Regions from separate parts of the Paenibacillus baimaensis genome, predicted to be linked through region 2. Evidence: riboswitches for the same ligand, from Rfam matches in the RefSeq annotation. Region 2 holds a riboswitch; each other region holds the start of a gene.
The links. Region 2 has a riboswitch for cyclic di-GMP ahead of OB236_RS17295 (transglutaminase domain-containing protein). Riboswitches for the same ligand answer to the same signal wherever they lie in the genome.

Region 1 (5,744 bases), on a different contig from region 2:
CAAGTAGCCATAATCCCCGTTGGAACGTGAAGCACACGAACTGCTGATTTGGTTGTATTAACCGACTGTCCGCCCGCGCCGCTGGAGCAGAACGTATCGACACGGATGTCACTGTCATGAATTTCAATATCGAATTCTTCCATCTCCGGCATAACCGCTACGGTAGAAGTCGATGTATGAATCCGTCCGCCCGATTCCGTCGTCGGAATCCGCTGCACACGGTGCGCGCCGCTCTCATACTTCAGCTTGCTGTAGGCACCCTTGCCGTTAATGGAAAAAATAATTTCCTTAAAGCCACCCAGATCATTCATGCTGACATCCATAACCTCAGTCCGCCAGCCTTGAACATCGGCAAACTTCGTATACATCCGGTATAGATCGGAGGCAAACAATGCCGCCTCATCTCCGCCAGCCGCGCCGCGGATTTCCACAATGACGTTCTTGTCATCATTCGGATCCTTGGGCATCATCAGGATATTAATCCGCTCTTCAAGCTCTGTCTTACGCTCCGACAGCTCATCCAGCTCCATTTTTACAAGCTCGCGCATGTCCTCATCCAGCTTCTCGTTCTGCATTGCCCGTGCGGCATCATATTGCTCGACAACGCCTTTATATTCGATATAAGCGTCATAAGCTTCCTGCAAGTCCGACTGCTCCTTGGAATACTCGCGCAGCTTCTTTGTGTCGCTCGTTACGTCAGGATCACACAGCAGCTCGCTCAGCTTCTCATAGCGACCTGCCAACGACTGTAACTTGTCAATCATACCAATCACTCCTTATCCGTTAGTTAAGACCACATCATCCGTATAGGTTCAAATGACCAACCACTATGCTTACATCGTTCCCGCGTCCGATGCCTCGCTATACGTTGAAGCGGAAATGCATCACATCTCCGTCCTTCACGACGTATTCTTTTCCTTCCAGACGTACCTGGCCTTTTTCCTTGGCGCCATTCATCGAGCCGGCATTGACCAGATCCTGATAGGCAACAACCTCAGCTCGAATAAAGCCACGTTCAAAATCGGTATGAATCACACCCGCCGCTTGCGGTGCTTTGGTCCCCTCGACAATCGTCCATGCACGAACCTCTTGTACGCCAGCTGTAAAATACGTATATAAACCGAGCAGTCGATAAGCGGCTTTAATCAGACGGTTCAAGCCCGATTCCTGCAAACCGAGTTCTTCCAGGAACATCGCCTTATCCTCGCCTTCCAGCTCCGCAATTTCCGATTCTACCTTGGCACTGATCGGCACAACTTCCGCACCTTCAGCCGCGGCGAACTCGCGAACCTTTTGCACATAAGGGTTATCATCAGCAGTAGCCACTTCATCCTCACTTACATTGGCTGCATACAGCATCGGCTTCATTGTCAATAAATGCAGATCGCGAATCAGCAGCTTCTCATCAGCGCTTAATTCCACACTGCGCGCAGGCTGGTCGTTATACAAGGCTTCCTTCACACGCTCCAGGCATTCGACCTCAGCTGCATACTTTTTGTCGCCGCCCTTAATATTTTTACGCGAACGCTCGATCCGTTTTTCAACCGATTCAATATCCGCCAATACAAGCTCCAAATTAATCGTCTCAATATCGCTAACCGGATTGATGCCGCCGGATACGTGTGTAATGTTCTCATCCTCGAAGCAGCGCACTACGTGAACAATCGCATCCACCTCACGGATATGAGCCAGAAACTTGTTGCCAAGTCCTTCTCCCTTGCTCGCGCCCTTAACCAGACCGGCAATATCGACAAATTCAAAAGCTGTAGGCACTACGCTCTTAGGTATGACAATTTCCGTCAGCTTAACCAGACGCTCATCAGGAACCTCTACCACACCGACATTTGGGTCAATTGTACAAAAAGGGTAGTTCGCCATTTCGGCGCCTGCCTGTGTTATCGCATTAAATAAAGTGGATTTTCCTACGTTCGGCAGACCCACGATTCCAGCTTTTAAAGCCATGTATAGGACAACTCCTTAATTAAATGTTTTCCGTATCCCTAAATAGTTATTATATCGCATTTAAAGAACTATTGTCACTATGCAAAAAAATCCGCCTGAGGGGCGGAGTCAACCAAGCTTATGCCGTTATTGATTTACTTGAATGTACGCTTTATCATTTCCAAATTCTTTTTGCTAAAGTGCGCTTCCACCTGTTTTTTCAATACATAAGCTCTTAATGAATTGGCTTTGTCTGAAGCCAGCTGCACGTATTGGGCCCCGTAATAATAACCGCCCTCGATCTTTTCACGTCTGATGACCTCGCATACGCAAGGAAATGAAAAGCCCAGATCCAATTCGGCATCTACGACTGAATCGTGCCCAAGATCGAACTCGTCCCGGACAGTAAATCCAAGTCCACTCACACTTATATTTTGAACGGTCAGCCCAACAGCCTTGCTTAACGGTTGCTTTTCATTCGTATCCAGACGGATCAGCTTATGGATTGTGCCCTTTTCACTGACCTCAATCCGGGGATTGCTGCGCTTTTCTATAAACCGCTGCCGATTTTGCGGTGGGTTAATCACGATTAGCGAGCCTTCATCCTTGGCCACCACAGTCGATTGGAATGTAAAAATACCTCCCGCTGAATATACGGTCAGTTTCACCGAATCTCCCAGCTCAAAAACCTTGTATTCAGGAATTTCAATTTCCAAAATGTCACCTTCTGCATACGATAACAGACCTGTGGACACAAAATCATTTTTCTCCACAACAGTACGGCTATGAATCAAGACAGTGGACGGGTTTTTGAATATCTCATCCGTGTATTCGTAACTTATGCCTGAGGTTACAGATCTGGATAGCATCGTCATCCCACTCCTCACATTGATATCTCTGTAATTCAATCCTGATTCATGCCGATATAATAATAAAGGCCGCTCTCCGACATCAAGTCTGGAAAACAGCCGTTGCACACCGCTAGTGAAGCTTCATCGGCGGCTAGGCTGTCATAGTCTCTTCATGCAAGAAACCTTAGACCCTGAGCTTTGCGTCCTTGCTTTTCAGCAAGTTTGCCTACGGGTATCATTTGGTGATGAAAATCACAGCATTTTAGGACATAATACCTATATGAGGTGATGCTGTTATTATACGTTCTCGATTTTATCTCTGCAAGCTTTTTTCATGGAATTTACAATAAATTCATTTGTATTTGATGAAAATGTGATATAATGCTCCAAATTAAGGGGAAGGTGATGCCATGACAGCTCAAAATGATCCAAAACCCGAACAATCACTGGAAACGCATTCAATTGTCTTGTTTGATGGCGTTTGCCGATTTTGTAATGGATGGGTACAATTCATTCTACGTCATGATCAGCACGATACGTTCCGATTTGCTCCACTTCAATCCGATTACGCCATACAACTGCTAGCCTCCGGTATATTGAAGAATGAGAACGATTCACTGGATTCGGTTATACTCTGTGAAGGACGTTCTGTCTACACCCATTCTTCGGCAGTTTTGCAAATTTGCAAACGATTAGGGGGTGCCTGGCGTCTGCTCACCGTGTTCACAGCCATACCTAAACCGATTAGAGACGCTGTCTACCGATTCATTGCCAAGCGCAGGTATCGCTGGTTCGGCAAGTACGACAGCTGCATGATTCCCAGTGCAGAGATTCGCAGCAAGTTTATCGGATAATGGCATTTTCCACAGCGATTTCAAGTGATTTGTGCATAACCACCGGGTTATCCACAGCTTTATCCACAGCATGTTCACAACCGAATATTTGTTCCCTGTTTATTCACATCCCAACTGCTAGAAGAGGTGTTTCCTGTGCAAGAGCACATTGAATATATGCAGGCCGCAATTGAAGAAGCACGCAAGGCTGAAGAGCTGCTCGAGGTGCCTATCGGGGCTGTTGTTGTATGGCAAAATCAGATTATTGGCCGCGGCTATAATCTAAGAGAATCCACGCTGGACCCGCTCGCTCACGCAGAACTGATTGCGATCAAGCAGGCCAGTGAGTATTTGCAAGCTTGGCGCTTGCTTGATTGTAAGCTCTACGTCACCCTGGAGCCTTGCCCCATGTGTGCCGGGGCGATTGTCCAGGCACGTATTCCACAGGTCATCTACGGTACGGTGGACCCCAAAGCCGGCTGCGCCGGAACCTTGATGAATTTGCTTCAGGAGGATCGCTTCAACCATCAGGTTGATGTTATTAGTGGCGTCTTGCAGGAAGAATGCAGTCTGCTGCTGACGCAATTTTTCCGCAAGCTGCGGGCGAAACGTGGTTAACGTTTCTTGTGATCCGACGGTCTGCGGTTGCCTCCAGCGAGCAGCCGCAAGCCACCGCCAATAAGCAGGATCGAGACGACTACAGTTTGAAAATAACGATGAAATAATATCGAAATCTGCTCTTTAGGAAACCACCGATCCAATGCAGTGAGCAGCATCTCATCGGTCAGGTAGTAGACCCCTAGAGCGAGCAGCACCATACCTACCCATTTTTGATGATTGACCAGCCAATCGACGATCGGGACATCTTTTAACGGCTCCTGCCCCTGCTTCGAGATGTGCTGAAGCGCATCGAAAAAGCTATAAAACCAAAGAATCGGAATCAGAAATAAAAAGATGGAAAGCCTCAGTACATCGAGAATATATATGCTCAAAAAGAAAGCGATCATCAGCTGCAGTCCGCGTTTTTGCAAGCCGAGATACAGATGTCCCACTCCGGGTACAATGGATAAGAAGGTTGCAATAACTTTACTTCTCTTGCCATCCTCACGACTTGCTTGAAAATCCTCCAGAAACGTCCGGTCCAGCAGCATCTCACCTTGCCTCTTGCGCTGCAGCTGTTGGATGCAATCAAACAGACTATATAGCCAGATAATGGGCAAAACCCCTAGAAACACGATAAATCGGTCACTGTTGGTGACAGACGCAACGAATACGATCATCGTCAAGGCACCAAAAAATGCGATCAAAAAAGCCAGCCCGCGCTGCATCATCCCCAACTGCAAATGACCAAGCCCCGGGATAAAGGACAGTAGTATAGTATTTACACGTTCATTATCACCATGAGATGCCTGCGCGTTATCTGAATAATAAGATTCCTGCGCATCGTCCCCGTACGAGCTCTGCCTGACCCTCGCTGCGAACGGCTCTCTGCCCCCCACAACCGTGATGAACATATCCAGCAGGTTGATTGCCCCTGCCAGAAGAGCGAAACCGATCAGAATGATCAACGGCCCTTCATAACGATGTAATCCTTTTGCGAGCACTATCAGAAACGCTAACAGCAACGGCCCAAAAAAACTGGCTGCATAGAAAAATGCTCTGATAATCCTGTTGATGTACAGATGCCCAAGACCGGGAATTAAAGATAACAGCAGTGCGGTTATCGGATGTTTGGATGGCATTAACGATTTCCCCCTTTTTCTTGTTTAGGCTGGATGGAGTCCAGCACAACGATGGTTTTGTCCATCAGTTTTTTAGAAACGGATACAGGCTCCTGCGCTGCTTCCGACTGCGCATCCCCATTGGAAGCCCTATCTATCCCAACCGGGTGATCCACTATGGATTGAAATATACCTGAGCTCATCAGGACAAGCGTGATTACCGCAGCAACAGCATAGTGGAACAACGGAGCTCTCATCCACGTGATCGGGTTTCTTAGCTTCTGGCTTCCGAATCCAGCTTCTTCCAATGGAGCTAGTCTTGAAGCCGTAGAGCTTGGACTTATGGGATCCGCTGCTTCTATTGCCAACATGACCCTGTCTGCCAGAGCTGCTTCATC
Region 2 (5,744 bases):
AATGGCCTGAATCAATTACCCAAAGAGCTGTATCCCGATGGGACAGCTACAATGAATACACTGCAGCAGGTGTCGGGAGCTATCGGTACGGCTGTTGCCATTACCATTATGTCAGCGTCCCAAAGCAGTTATATGAAACATGTAGCAAATCCAGCTGATCCAGCAGCAATTAGCGCCGCATTAACCGCAGGCGTTCAAGATTCCTTCATTTTCGGTCTCATTCTTGCCATCGTGGGTCTGGTTGTATCTCTCTTTATTAAATCTTCTCGTGTAAAATAAGAACGTCAAACAAGCCAGAGAGCATGTATGTTCATCCTCTTCCGGCTTGTTTTTCTATATGGTGGTCAAGCAAATTGCAGTTCATTACTTCATTTTAACGAATTGGCCATGTTTCCTGATGATAAGCCATATCCCAGAACAGCGTTTCATAGCGGGTCGTATTCAAGAAAATCATTTCCAGCCGATCCAGCTCTGCTTGCGGCTTACCCTCTGTCAAATGATCGAACAGATCCAGGCACCAGCGAGCCAAATCGCCAAATTCCTCTGAGCTGTACATCCGCACCCACTCTCCATACCATTCATGCTCGGACGCTCCTGGTATTTGATTCAGCTCCACCCCGATCTCCCAATAACTCCACATACACGGAAGCAGCGCCGCAACCAGATCAGCCAATGACCCATTGTTCGCAGCGTGCAGCATATAGTGTGTGTAAGCCAGCGTGATGGGAGAGGGTTCGGCTTGCTCCAGCTCGTCTAGCGAAATCCCAAAACGAGCCGCGTATTCGCGATGCAAGGACATCTCCTCATTCATCGTGGAGTTCAGCAGCGCAGCAAACTTGCCCATCGTCCCGATATCATTCGCTTTTACAGCGCCCAGAGCAAATAGCTTCGCATAATCAATTAAATACAAATAGTCCTGAACCATATAGAAGCGAAACTTCTCGATGGGGAGCGTTCCCTGCCCAAGCTCCTGTACAAAAGGATGAGTATGATTTTGGCGCCAGACATGCTGGAGCTTTTCATATAAGTAGGTTGAAAATGTCATCGACAGCTTCCTCTTTTCTTTAAAGGGTTATTTCTTCGTATGTCCCCATTCGTATATAAATTGAAGCATCACTTTGGTGAAATCTACTACCTGCTGGATCGATACCTGCTCGTTGACGGAGTGGGCATTGCCCAAATCGCCCGGTCCATAAATAGCTGCGGGAATACCAGCATCCCCAAACCAGCCCCCATCGGTGACAGTCGGTGATACATCAACAATAGGCTGGCTGTTCAAAATACGCTCGTGAGCCCCTATTAACGCACGAACAGCGGCATGCTGCGGGTCCACCTCCAATGAAGGGAAGATTTCGCCGCGATCTTCAATCATCGACGACCCGCCCCATGTAAACTCAGGGGGATTGTCTCTAAGCCATACATCTCCAGCAGCCACCAGTCTGATATGCTCCTCGATTTCTTTGGCTACTTGTTCATGGGTCTCATTCGGATAAAAATGTACGGTGATCCATAATCGGCATTCATCGGCAATGAACGCGGCATGTCGACCGCCTTCAATGACGGCAGGATTGATCGTACTTGCTCCTGGTGGACAATCCGGATAACTTTTAATTACGGACCAGTGACGCTCCAAATCCTGCAGCCCTTGAATCAACTTCACCATTTTCTCAATAGCGCTTGCGCCGAATAGCTTGCCTCCGGCATGGATCATGCTCCTTCTCGTCGCGTCGTGAAAGGTTTGCTTGCTCTTCACCGTGATCCAGCCTGTAATGACGCCGCCCTGCCCTTGAATATGCAAATCACTCGTATCGACAACAACGGCAAAATCCGCGCTGTACCCGCGTTTGCAGCATTCAAGCGTTCCCGCTTCGCCTATTTCTTCTCCAATCACGGATTGGAACGTAAGGTCACCGGGCAGCCGGATACCTGCTTCATGAAGCAGCTGAGTAGCAAACAGCGCCCCGGCAAGCCCCGCCTTCATATCCGCGGCACCTCGGCCAATGATCGCACCGTCCCTGACAATCGGGGTGAAGGGTGTCGTTTCCCAAGCTTCGTCTGGACTCACCTCAGCCACGTCCATATGACCATTAATAATCAAGCTTTTATACGTATCTGATGCACTGCCTTTTAACACACCAACGACATTCGGATCTCCAGGGTATACGTCCCATTTGTCAATAACAAAGCCCTTATCCTGCAAAAATGCAGCGACAAACTGCTGTGCCTCCTCCGTATTGCGAGCGGGTGGCGCCGGTGTTTGAAACCGGATCAAACGCTCGACCAGATCGATGAGCTCCACCTGTCGCTGGTCTACTTGTTGAAGCAATGCTTCCAGATTTATCTTCACTATCTTAGCCCCCTTCCGTTACATAAAAAGACGCCTCTCCTGAAGAAGAAGCCCTGCTCATAATGATCAAATAGTAGCATACCTGCACGGGTTTACTCAATCGAGTCTTTCGATTCATACCATGTAGCCTTCATGGCTAATACAGGTTGAACTTCATAGTACCCTGTGGTATGATAGGCTCAAATCTAATAACTTTTGAAAAGGGCAAACCTGTCGAAAGGCAGGGACGCAAAGCCACGAGTCTAAAGCATTTTGCTATGATCGTCGGGTCGCCAAGAGGCAACAGTACATTGTACCCTCTTTTGGCTTAATGACAAGGGAGGTTTTTTGCTATGTATTCCAAATTAAAGATTTTCGTTACCTTACTCACCGTTATGCTTTTTCTTATCTCTTCGTTGGTACAAGCAGAAACTGCAAGCGCCAGCGCGCCACTGCAAGCTAGTAATTTAACAGAGCTGGAATTAACAATTCAAGCTGAGCTTGCTAAAAAATCAGATTCCATTACAATCACCTACACAGCTAAAGATACAGAAGATTCGAAAAGTTACGTTCAAGCAATTAAAAATACTATAGACCTTGCACAACGGAATCTTGAGGAAGAACTTTACTGGAATATGAAAGACCTGTCTATGAATATGAAGGGAAGCATCGGTAATATTACGATTACTCTAACGCCACAATATCTTACGTCAGTAGAACAAGACCAATACGTAGACAATGAGGTTGACCGTATTCTGAAGGAAATTCTGACACCAAACATGAACAATCTTGAAAAAGAAGCTGCCATTCACGACTATGTCGTCTCCAATACCTCTTATGAAAATTTAGACGACATTGGTCATACGGCTTACTCAGCACTCTTCAACAAAAAGGCCGTGTGCCAAGGCTATGCGATCCTAACGAATAAGCTTCTCAATAAAGCAGGAATCACAAGTCGGCTCGTGGTTGGTTACATAAATGATGATCCTGCGCAAACGCACATGTGGAATGCAGTAAACATAGATAGCAACTGGTATATGCTTGATACCGTCTTTGACGACCCTACACCTGATAATCCAGGTGTTCAATCTACTAAATATTTTAATGTAACAAATGAAGCTCTTCTGAAAACGGGTCATACTTGGGTGGAAAGCGATTATCCGATTGCAAAATAAGATATGATTGTTAAGAAAAAGGGACCCTCGGCCCCTTTTTTACTGCATGTATGACTAAACGAGTATCATCTGTCTCATTGCTGCATGTTACCAATGTAAGAATTTGATCATCCTTTTGCAGATTCACAGCCGCCTGATACATAGATTTTTTTCGATATTGGTCTAAATCAAGAAGAAACGCATCGTCGTTTTCATATGAAATATCGACAGTATCTTTTCTAGCGTCAATGGTATAAACGGAAAATATTTCCCAATCGCTCATTTTCCCTTGTATTCCCCAATTAATATTGCGGTGCTCCGCAAAAAAATCTTTGTTTTTATAATTACCAAGGCTTCCGAACATGGAGCCATCTATCATATTATGTCCATAAATGACAAGATTACGTTGTTCTTGATTCGTGTCCAGACGGTAATCCATAAACACACTGCCATAAATGGACTTTTTACCTGATGCGTCTCTGTTTAAGTAATAATCATTGTCTTTATGCTGTAGGACCGGATAATCGACACTAGTGCCGTCAACACGGAGCCATCCAATGATTTCTTTATTAATAGCCAATAAACTTTGGAATCTCTCATTTTCCGTTGGGCCTTTGGCTACAGCGCTTGCTTCTTTGGTTAGTTCAGTGGACTCATTTGCCTGTTCTGTATTGGGTTGTGCTTTTGTATGGTATAGACTTAACATCTGATTTTTTAACTGAAGTGAATTGTTTCTTTCGGTATGTTGTATATAGGCATCCATACTTATAAGCACGAATCCAGCACATACCAATATGGAAGCTGCCCAATAAAAAAATCTATAACTTCTAGCAGCAGGTTGGGGAAATTGCTTTGTCATAAGATTCTCCTCTCTCCTATGAACTCGTAATAGCTTGTGTATACGATTGAAGTGAAACAGAGGCACATGATGTGCCCCTGCTTGTAGGATTTTATTTTCTGCGTTGCTGCCAACGTGTAGCTCCAAATACCCCAAGTCCAGCAAGTACCAAAGCTAGTCCTGTCAGATAAAAGTTGCTATAAGCCTCTTGGCCTGTTTTCGGTACTAGGGAAACTACCGGTTCAGAGGCCTTTTTATTGCTATTTGGAAGTACATTGACCGTAACATCATGGAAATTAATATCTCCATTCTCATCCTTGATACCGATGGTAAAGGTATCTTTGCCGTTAAAGCCTTCCTTCGGTTTATACACCCATTTTCCATCATCCGTTAATTCAACAATTCCATTTTGAGGCTCAACTTCAAGCGTATACGTCTTCGGAACCGTTATATTACCCGTATCCACTATCGACGGCACTGCTCCTGCTACGGGGGTATCCTGATCCGTAGTTACAGGTTGTGCTGGAGTTGGCACTGGAACTGTTACTGGAGTCGGCTCTGGTGCTGGCACTGGAATCGTTCCTGGAGTCGGTTCTGGTGTTGGCACTGGCGTTGTTCCTGGAGTCGGCTCTGGTGTTGGTACTGGAGTCGGTTCTGATGTTGTTGGCTCTGGTGATGAACCGCCACCGCCACCACCGCCTCCTCCTCCGCCACCTGAGTAAAGAATATAAACCCCGGCATCTATCGTTCTGTTATCGTCTCCAGAAAGCAATATAATAGGATCCGTAAAACCTAAATTATTGACATCTGAATCGATAGTTTTGTCCGTCCCCATGTTCTTAGGTGTATATATATAACCGTTACCGGCCACGAAACCTACTACATAAGAACCTGGCACCAGATTGTCAAACAGATAATTGCCGTTAGCATCCGTGACGGTTGTTGCAATAACTACAGCTGGCGCATCGGAACGATACAGGTTAACTGTAACATTCGCAACACCTTCATCGTTCACATCCTGTATACCGTTCACATTGAAATCTCTAAATACTTTGTCGCCGAGTTTAGCTAGCTTGTAGAAACCAGCATCCACGGTTAAATCATTAATAGTTGTGCTTAATGTAAGGGTATGGCTGAAGCTTGTTGTGATGTCTCTATCCGAATCTTTGCTGTCATCTGTTCCTGCATTTGCCGGACTTTCCTTGTACCCGTCTGGTTTAAGGAATTTCACCTTATAGTTACCTACGAGAATAAGGTCTGTAAACAGATAGCGTCCACCTGCATCTGTAGTTCGGGTACCCAGCAGCACATTCGTATCTGCATCATACAACTCAACGGTTACTCCCGGAATGCCTGGTTCTCCTGCATCCTGTATGCCGTTTGCGTTCAAATCATGCCAGACAATGTCTCCGATAGAACCCTTGGT
Region 3 (5,744 bases), on a different contig from region 2:
GGCGGTTATTCAAATGTTCCCTATGCTAACGATGCACCTAAAAAGTGGACGTTTGAAGGAACTAACGATAATGTGAATTGGACAATACTCGATTCAAGGGATAATATAACCCACTGGGTAGACGGTGATTCGAAGGCTTTTACATTTGATAATAATACTGCTTTTAAAAAATATAGAATTAATATAAGTGCCAATAATGGATCAACTACCTACAATGTGAATCTTGATATTCACGAATTGGAAATGATGGAGAGGGCGGTTCCCTCCATACCGGCAATAACAAATTTGGTAGCTGCAGCAGGAGATGCCCAGGTTATTCTGACTTGGTCTTCCGTAACTGGAGCTACCGGCTACAACATCAAACGTTCCACAACTACAAGTGGCCCATATACCACGGTTGCCAGCAACGTTTACGGTTCGCCTTATACAGACACCACAGTCATAAACGGAACTAAGTATTATTATGTAATTACAGCTTTAAGTGCAGGTGGAGAAAGCGCCAACTCCAACGAAGCCTCAGCTACACCTATGGGTACAAGTAGAGTCATCCTTACTACAACCATGACGAATGGAGATACGTTTGAATACAATATTTCCAAAACGGAATTAACTGCTTTCCTCAATTGGTACGATACCAAAGCAGCAGGTACAGGTCCGGCCAAATATACTTTCGTTAATCAGCACCTAAAAGGTTCTTTTTCAGTTCGTAAAAACAATCTGATTTTCGACAAGATTTTAAAATTTAATTACGATGAATACAGCATCAGCGGCAGTGGAATACCTGCTGAAGTAGCTGAAATTACCATAGGAACTGCTTTAAGTATTACTTTAACAGACGGCAAGGTAGAAGAGTTTATCCTATCTGCAGCTGACTATAATGCTTTCGTTGCTTGGTATGATGCTAAATCCGCTGGTATAGGTCCATCGCGCTACACATTTGAAAATCCATTGAAAAAAGGTCCGTTCTCAGCGAGACATGAAGTCGTGATATTTGATAAGATTTCTTCCTATGATTCCGAAGATTTTAACTAATGGTTTTGTCTTACACATGATAATTTGAAATTTAATTGAGTGCAGTCCCAGTTCAGTGTCCAGACACCGAAATGGTAGTCAGTAACCACCTCCCGAGTTGATTGGGAGGTGGTTAGATCACTACTTTAAAATGTTCTTAAAATAATAACAAGCAGAATATAGAGAACAAGAATCACGGCTGTAGTAGTTCCAAGACCATAACCTGCACAACTTGCACAGCTTCCGCCAACTCCGAGTGCACCCATGTTTATCCCTCCTCGCGCCTTGTATAGTGCATCTTATGAATGTTAGCGGATACGTGATTGGACAGATGCAAAAATGGGTAATTGTCATTGAAAAGAGCAAGTTCCCCCCCAATATTAAATATCTCCATATAAAGGGGGCAGAATAATAATAAATGACAAAAAATTCAATAAAAACGAAAATAATGTCGAAGATTTAGTGCTTTAATTCTATAAAAAATAGCGATATTTGTAGTATAATAGAATCGCATACGCAATATCGAAAAAGGCAAAGCCATTGAAAAATGGGGACGCAAAACTATTAGGGGCTAAAGTCAATGCGACTATGCCAGCCAGTTACCGAAATACTCTCTTTTTTAAAATCAAAGGAGGAATGTGTATGGAGCTTACTAAAAGTAGACAGCTTCAAAAAGTAAGATTGGTTTTGCTTGTTGCAGAGATTGAAGCCTTAAAAAATTGCATGGTCAATGTGTACGATCAAACGGAAAGTTTACATGACCCTCTCTTGGTCCAACTTAGTGTAATGCTTGATCGAAAATTGAATAAATTTATTAAATATCAAAATTAAATACTTATAAATGTTAGAGCTGTAGACATACAGCTCTTTTTTTGATGCCATTTAACGAGCATATGCTAAGGGCCTATGTGCCTTTATGGAGTTAGTTTTCTGATGATGGTTTGCAAAACAGGTATGATTTTATGGATAGCTTCTTTTTGTAATGCATAGCCGGAGTCATAACGATTTGAGTTCAGTACACCGGTGTTGGTATCAAAGCTATGGATCATTTCTTGAGTTCCGTTAGTTATATCTTGATAGGCCGACATAAGTTGTACGTGCTCGACTAAAAATAGATCAGGCACATTTAATGCTAAAATCTCATGTTGACAATGCACAAATGAAATTAACTCTTCCTTTAAATTCAGGATGCGTTTATCGGGATCCCATTTCTTATCAGGATGCTCATACAGCTCTTTGACAAACTTGCTTGCAGGCTGTATCGAAGCGTTAATCTTTACAATGATTTGAGCATAGTCGATGGGGTTTAGATCAGAAGTGTCATCCATTTTTCTTCCTCCTTTGAATAGTAATATTTTAACATCTACTCATATGGAATAAAAAGGTGATTGAGCACATCCTGCTAAAGTTTGATGGGGATTCGTCATATCAATTATGCCCTAAGTCGGATTAATTTCTTGCGCCTGTATGTCATGAGAGGTATTATTACGTGAAAGAGTGTTCGGGGAGTGGAAGAGGAATATGAACAACTGGCTGAAAAAATGGGGAGATCGGACTTTCTCTGGTAGTCGGAGGTTTCAGCACTTGGCTTTCATCAAGTATGTACTGTGGTGGTTGGTGCTGGCGAGTTTAGTAGGCGTCATGACCGGCTCGGCCTCGGCGCTATTTCTGTTAAGTCTGGATTCGGCTACAAGTTTACGATACGAACATCCGTGGCTGTTATATTTACTGCCCCTTGGTGGTGCTTTGGTCAGCTGGATGTATCATGCCTATGGCAGCAGCAGTATAAAAGGCAATAATCTGATTTTGGAGCAAATTCATGATGGACGTGAAACCATACCATTGCGTATGGCTCCTTTTGTGCTGATCGGCACGGTGTTGACGCATTTATTCGGCGGCTCGGCAGGGCGTGAGGGGACGGCGGTTCAAATGGGTGGCAGCTTGTCCGAGTATCTGGGCAAGCTGCTGCGTATTCATCCGGACGATCGTAAAATTCTGCTAATGTGCGGTATCAGCGCAGGCTTCGGATCGGTGTTCGGAACCCCGCTTGCAGGGGCTGTCTTTGGTATGGAGGTGTTAATCATCGGTCTGATCAGCTATGAGGCCTTACTTCCGTGCCTGATTGCAAGTTTGGTTGGACATGCGGTGACGTTAGGATGGGGAGTGATGCACGCTCATTATTCGATGGGGCAAGTGCCGCCGCTCAGTGCGGTCGTTCTGCTGAAGGTTGCGGCCGCGGCGATCCTATTTGGCTTGACAAGCCGGCTGTTCAGTGAGCTAACCCATAAGCTGAAGGCTATATTTACAAGACTATTCAGAAATGCCGCATGGAAATCCTTTGTCGGTGGTTGTATGATCATTGTGCTGACATTGGCGATCGGGTCAAGGGATTATCTCGGATTGGGATTACCGCTGCTCAATGACTCCTTTCAAGAAACAACGGCATCTTTCGCTTTTTTATGGAAGCTGATTTTCACTTCGATTACGCTAGGGTCTGGTTTCCAGGGTGGAGAGGTGACGCCGTTGTTTGTGATAGGTGCAACTTTGGGGAATACGCTGGGTACTCTATTGCAGCTGCATGGTCCATTTTTGGCGGGGATTGGCTTAATTGCCGTGTTTAGCGGAGCAACGAATACTCCGATCGCTTGCTTTTTGTTGGGTATTGAGCTGTTTGGCTCCGAGGCGGCAGTCTACATGTTTGTTGCTGTTGTGATCAGTTATTTAAGCTCTGGACATACGGGCATCTACACGGCTCAGAGGCTGAAAGTTGCGAAGGGGCGCAGACTTCAAGATATAGATGAACATGCAACACTTGGTACTTTAAAGTCCAAGCAATAAAGAGTGACGTTGTGCTGTGCTAATTTCCAAAAAGCCCCGCTCGGAATTGGGTATCCGGTGCGGGGCTTTCTCTGTTAACCGACAGGTATGAGTTTTTTTTCTTTGTCCTCTTCTTTAGTTTCATTTTCGATAGAATCTACATTCATAGTATCTACAGTTTTCGAAGCCCCTTGCTCAGCAGCAGGTTTCACTATTTTCTCTGTTGAATCCTGGCTGCTTTCATCAATGGCTGCTGTCTGTGGAAGCTGCTCTGGATGAATGGCTTCAAACTCACTCGAATCATAAAGGTTCGCGACAACCTCCTCCTCACTTAAGGCGTCATTAGCTCGACCTGCTCCAAGTTCTTCGATTTCTCCGAGATCTCCAATCTGAAATCGGTTCACTTCTTTAAATAATTTTTGCGATAGCAGCATCATGTCATCGGCTTGTGATGCAATTTGCTGAATGGCTGCATTTTGCTGAATAGATGAGGAGGTAACCTCTTCGACACCTGCTGCTGTTTCCTGAGCGATGGCTGCAACGATTTGTACAGAATCAATCAGGCTTTCATTTTTTTTCTGGGCAAGGCCAATTTGGGTCTGGATCTGATTAATATCCTGTGAGAGTGCATCCATGGAGCTGCGGATTTCCTGAAAAGCTTCGACACTTTCATTCATTTTACCATTTTGCTGAAGGAAGGATTTACGTGCTTCTTCTATATATAGTTCCAAATCTTTCGTTTGTGCCAGCAGCGAATGTATGATCGAGGCAATCGATTTGGACGAATCATTTGTCTGCAGTGACAGCTGCCTTACTTCCTCGGCAATAACCGAGAAACCTCGTCCGTGAACTCCAGCCCTCGCCGCTTCTATCGCAGCATTCAGAGAAAGCACATTGGTTTGTTGAGAGATATCGGTAATTGTATTAACAATTTTGTTGATTTGTACCGAGCTGGCAGATAGCGATGTCATGGTTTGATGTACTTTATCAAGTATGCTTTCAGATATTTGGGAAGCAGAACGGAGAGCCTCCATTGAGCTGGAGCCAGTGTGTGTATTGAAGGCAGCTTCGTTGCTTCTTTCATGAACAGCTTTGGACAATCCGGAGATCAGCTCGATTTCCTGGCCTAGCTCGGCAATGATATGAGTGCTTTGTTCGGAATGAGAGGCTTGCTGCTCGGCGCCTGTCGATATTTCCTGAATGGCTCGAACGATATCCGCATTTACATTAGCTGTCGAGCCAGAGAAACCTTGAGACATCTTGGAATGCTCGGATAACGAGAGCGCAATGACTTGGGTATGGGCTAGCATACTGCGGACCTGATCGGTCATGTGATCAAAGCTATTGCTCAAAGCTCCCAGCTCATCCTTCGAGGTGCTGTTGATTTTATTACGCAAATCACCATTAGCCATAGCATGTACCGCATTCTGCAGCTTTTTGATCGGCTTAACAAATGAACTGATCAGTAAGAATGCAATGGCAATACTGGAGATAATGACAATTATGGAGCAGATGAGCATCATTGTTACTGTATTGTTAAGCAAATGCTGGGTATTGGCGACTGCGTTCTCGGCGTCCTGTGAATAAGCAACGTAGAATTGATCCACATTGACGAAGATGTCGCCCATGAGCGTTTGAGATTCATTGTATAGATATTCCATATTTTTGTTAAGATCGTCCGCTGTCAGCTTATTTTCCTGAACCAGCTTGGCCGCGACGTCAAATGTATTTGTATAATCGACTGTCAGCGAGATCAGCTTGCTGCGCCATTTGGCTTGTTCAGGTGTAGTAGCAGTGTCACCCACACGTTTGATCATTTTGTCGAAAATGGCTCTTTTTTCATTATACTTCGGTATGTAATCGGCTTTCTTAGAAATTTCGAGTCCGGATGCGATAATATTCAGCTCCTGAACCAT

Region 1: it holds a riboswitch for cyclic di-GMP, as region 2 does, so the genes downstream of both, OB236_RS12775 (PilZ domain-containing protein) here and OB236_RS17295 (transglutaminase domain-containing protein) in region 2, are expected to answer to the same signal.
Region 3: it holds a riboswitch for cyclic di-GMP, as region 2 does, so the genes downstream of both, OB236_RS20850 (Spo0E family sporulation regulatory protein-aspartic acid phosphatase) here and OB236_RS17295 (transglutaminase domain-containing protein) in region 2, are expected to answer to the same signal.

The regions. Positions count from the first base shown of each region.
Region 1 is NZ_JAOQIO010000036.1:139,081-144,824, forward strand. It holds gene prfA (peptide chain release factor 1) at 1-764, opposite strand, end outside; gene ychF (redox-regulated ATPase YchF) at 862-1,962, opposite strand; gene OB236_RS12775 (PilZ domain-containing protein) at 2,097-2,810, opposite strand; cyclic di-GMP riboswitch class I at 2,936-3,029, opposite strand; gene OB236_RS12780 (thiol-disulfide oxidoreductase DCC family protein) at 3,203-3,646, shown strand; gene tadA (tRNA adenosine(34) deaminase TadA) at 3,782-4,243, shown strand; gene OB236_RS12790 (hypothetical protein) at 4,240-5,367, opposite strand; gene OB236_RS12795 (anti-sigma factor family protein) at 5,367-5,744, opposite strand, start outside.
Region 2 is NZ_JAOQIO010000069.1:92,834-98,577, reverse strand. It holds gene OB236_RS17310 (DHA2 family efflux MFS transporter permease subunit) at 1-279, shown strand, start outside; gene tenA (thiaminase II) at 374-1,045, opposite strand; gene OB236_RS17300 (acetylornithine deacetylase) at 1,073-2,347, opposite strand; cyclic di-GMP riboswitch class I at 2,541-2,624, shown strand; gene OB236_RS17295 (transglutaminase domain-containing protein) at 2,680-3,501, shown strand; gene srtB (class B sortase) at 3,512-4,339, opposite strand; gene OB236_RS17285 (SdrD B-like domain-containing protein) at 4,431-5,744, opposite strand, start outside.
Region 3 is NZ_JAOQIO010000084.1:384,012-389,755, forward strand. It holds gene OB236_RS20840 (discoidin domain-containing protein) at 1-1,032, shown strand, start outside; gene OB236_RS20845 (sporulation protein YjcZ) at 1,158-1,277, opposite strand; cyclic di-GMP riboswitch class I at 1,532-1,618, shown strand; gene OB236_RS20850 (Spo0E family sporulation regulatory protein-aspartic acid phosphatase) at 1,654-1,842, shown strand; gene OB236_RS20855 (hypothetical protein) at 1,926-2,339, opposite strand; gene OB236_RS20860 (voltage-gated chloride channel family protein) at 2,533-3,849, shown strand; gene OB236_RS20865 (methyl-accepting chemotaxis protein) at 3,924-5,744, opposite strand, start outside.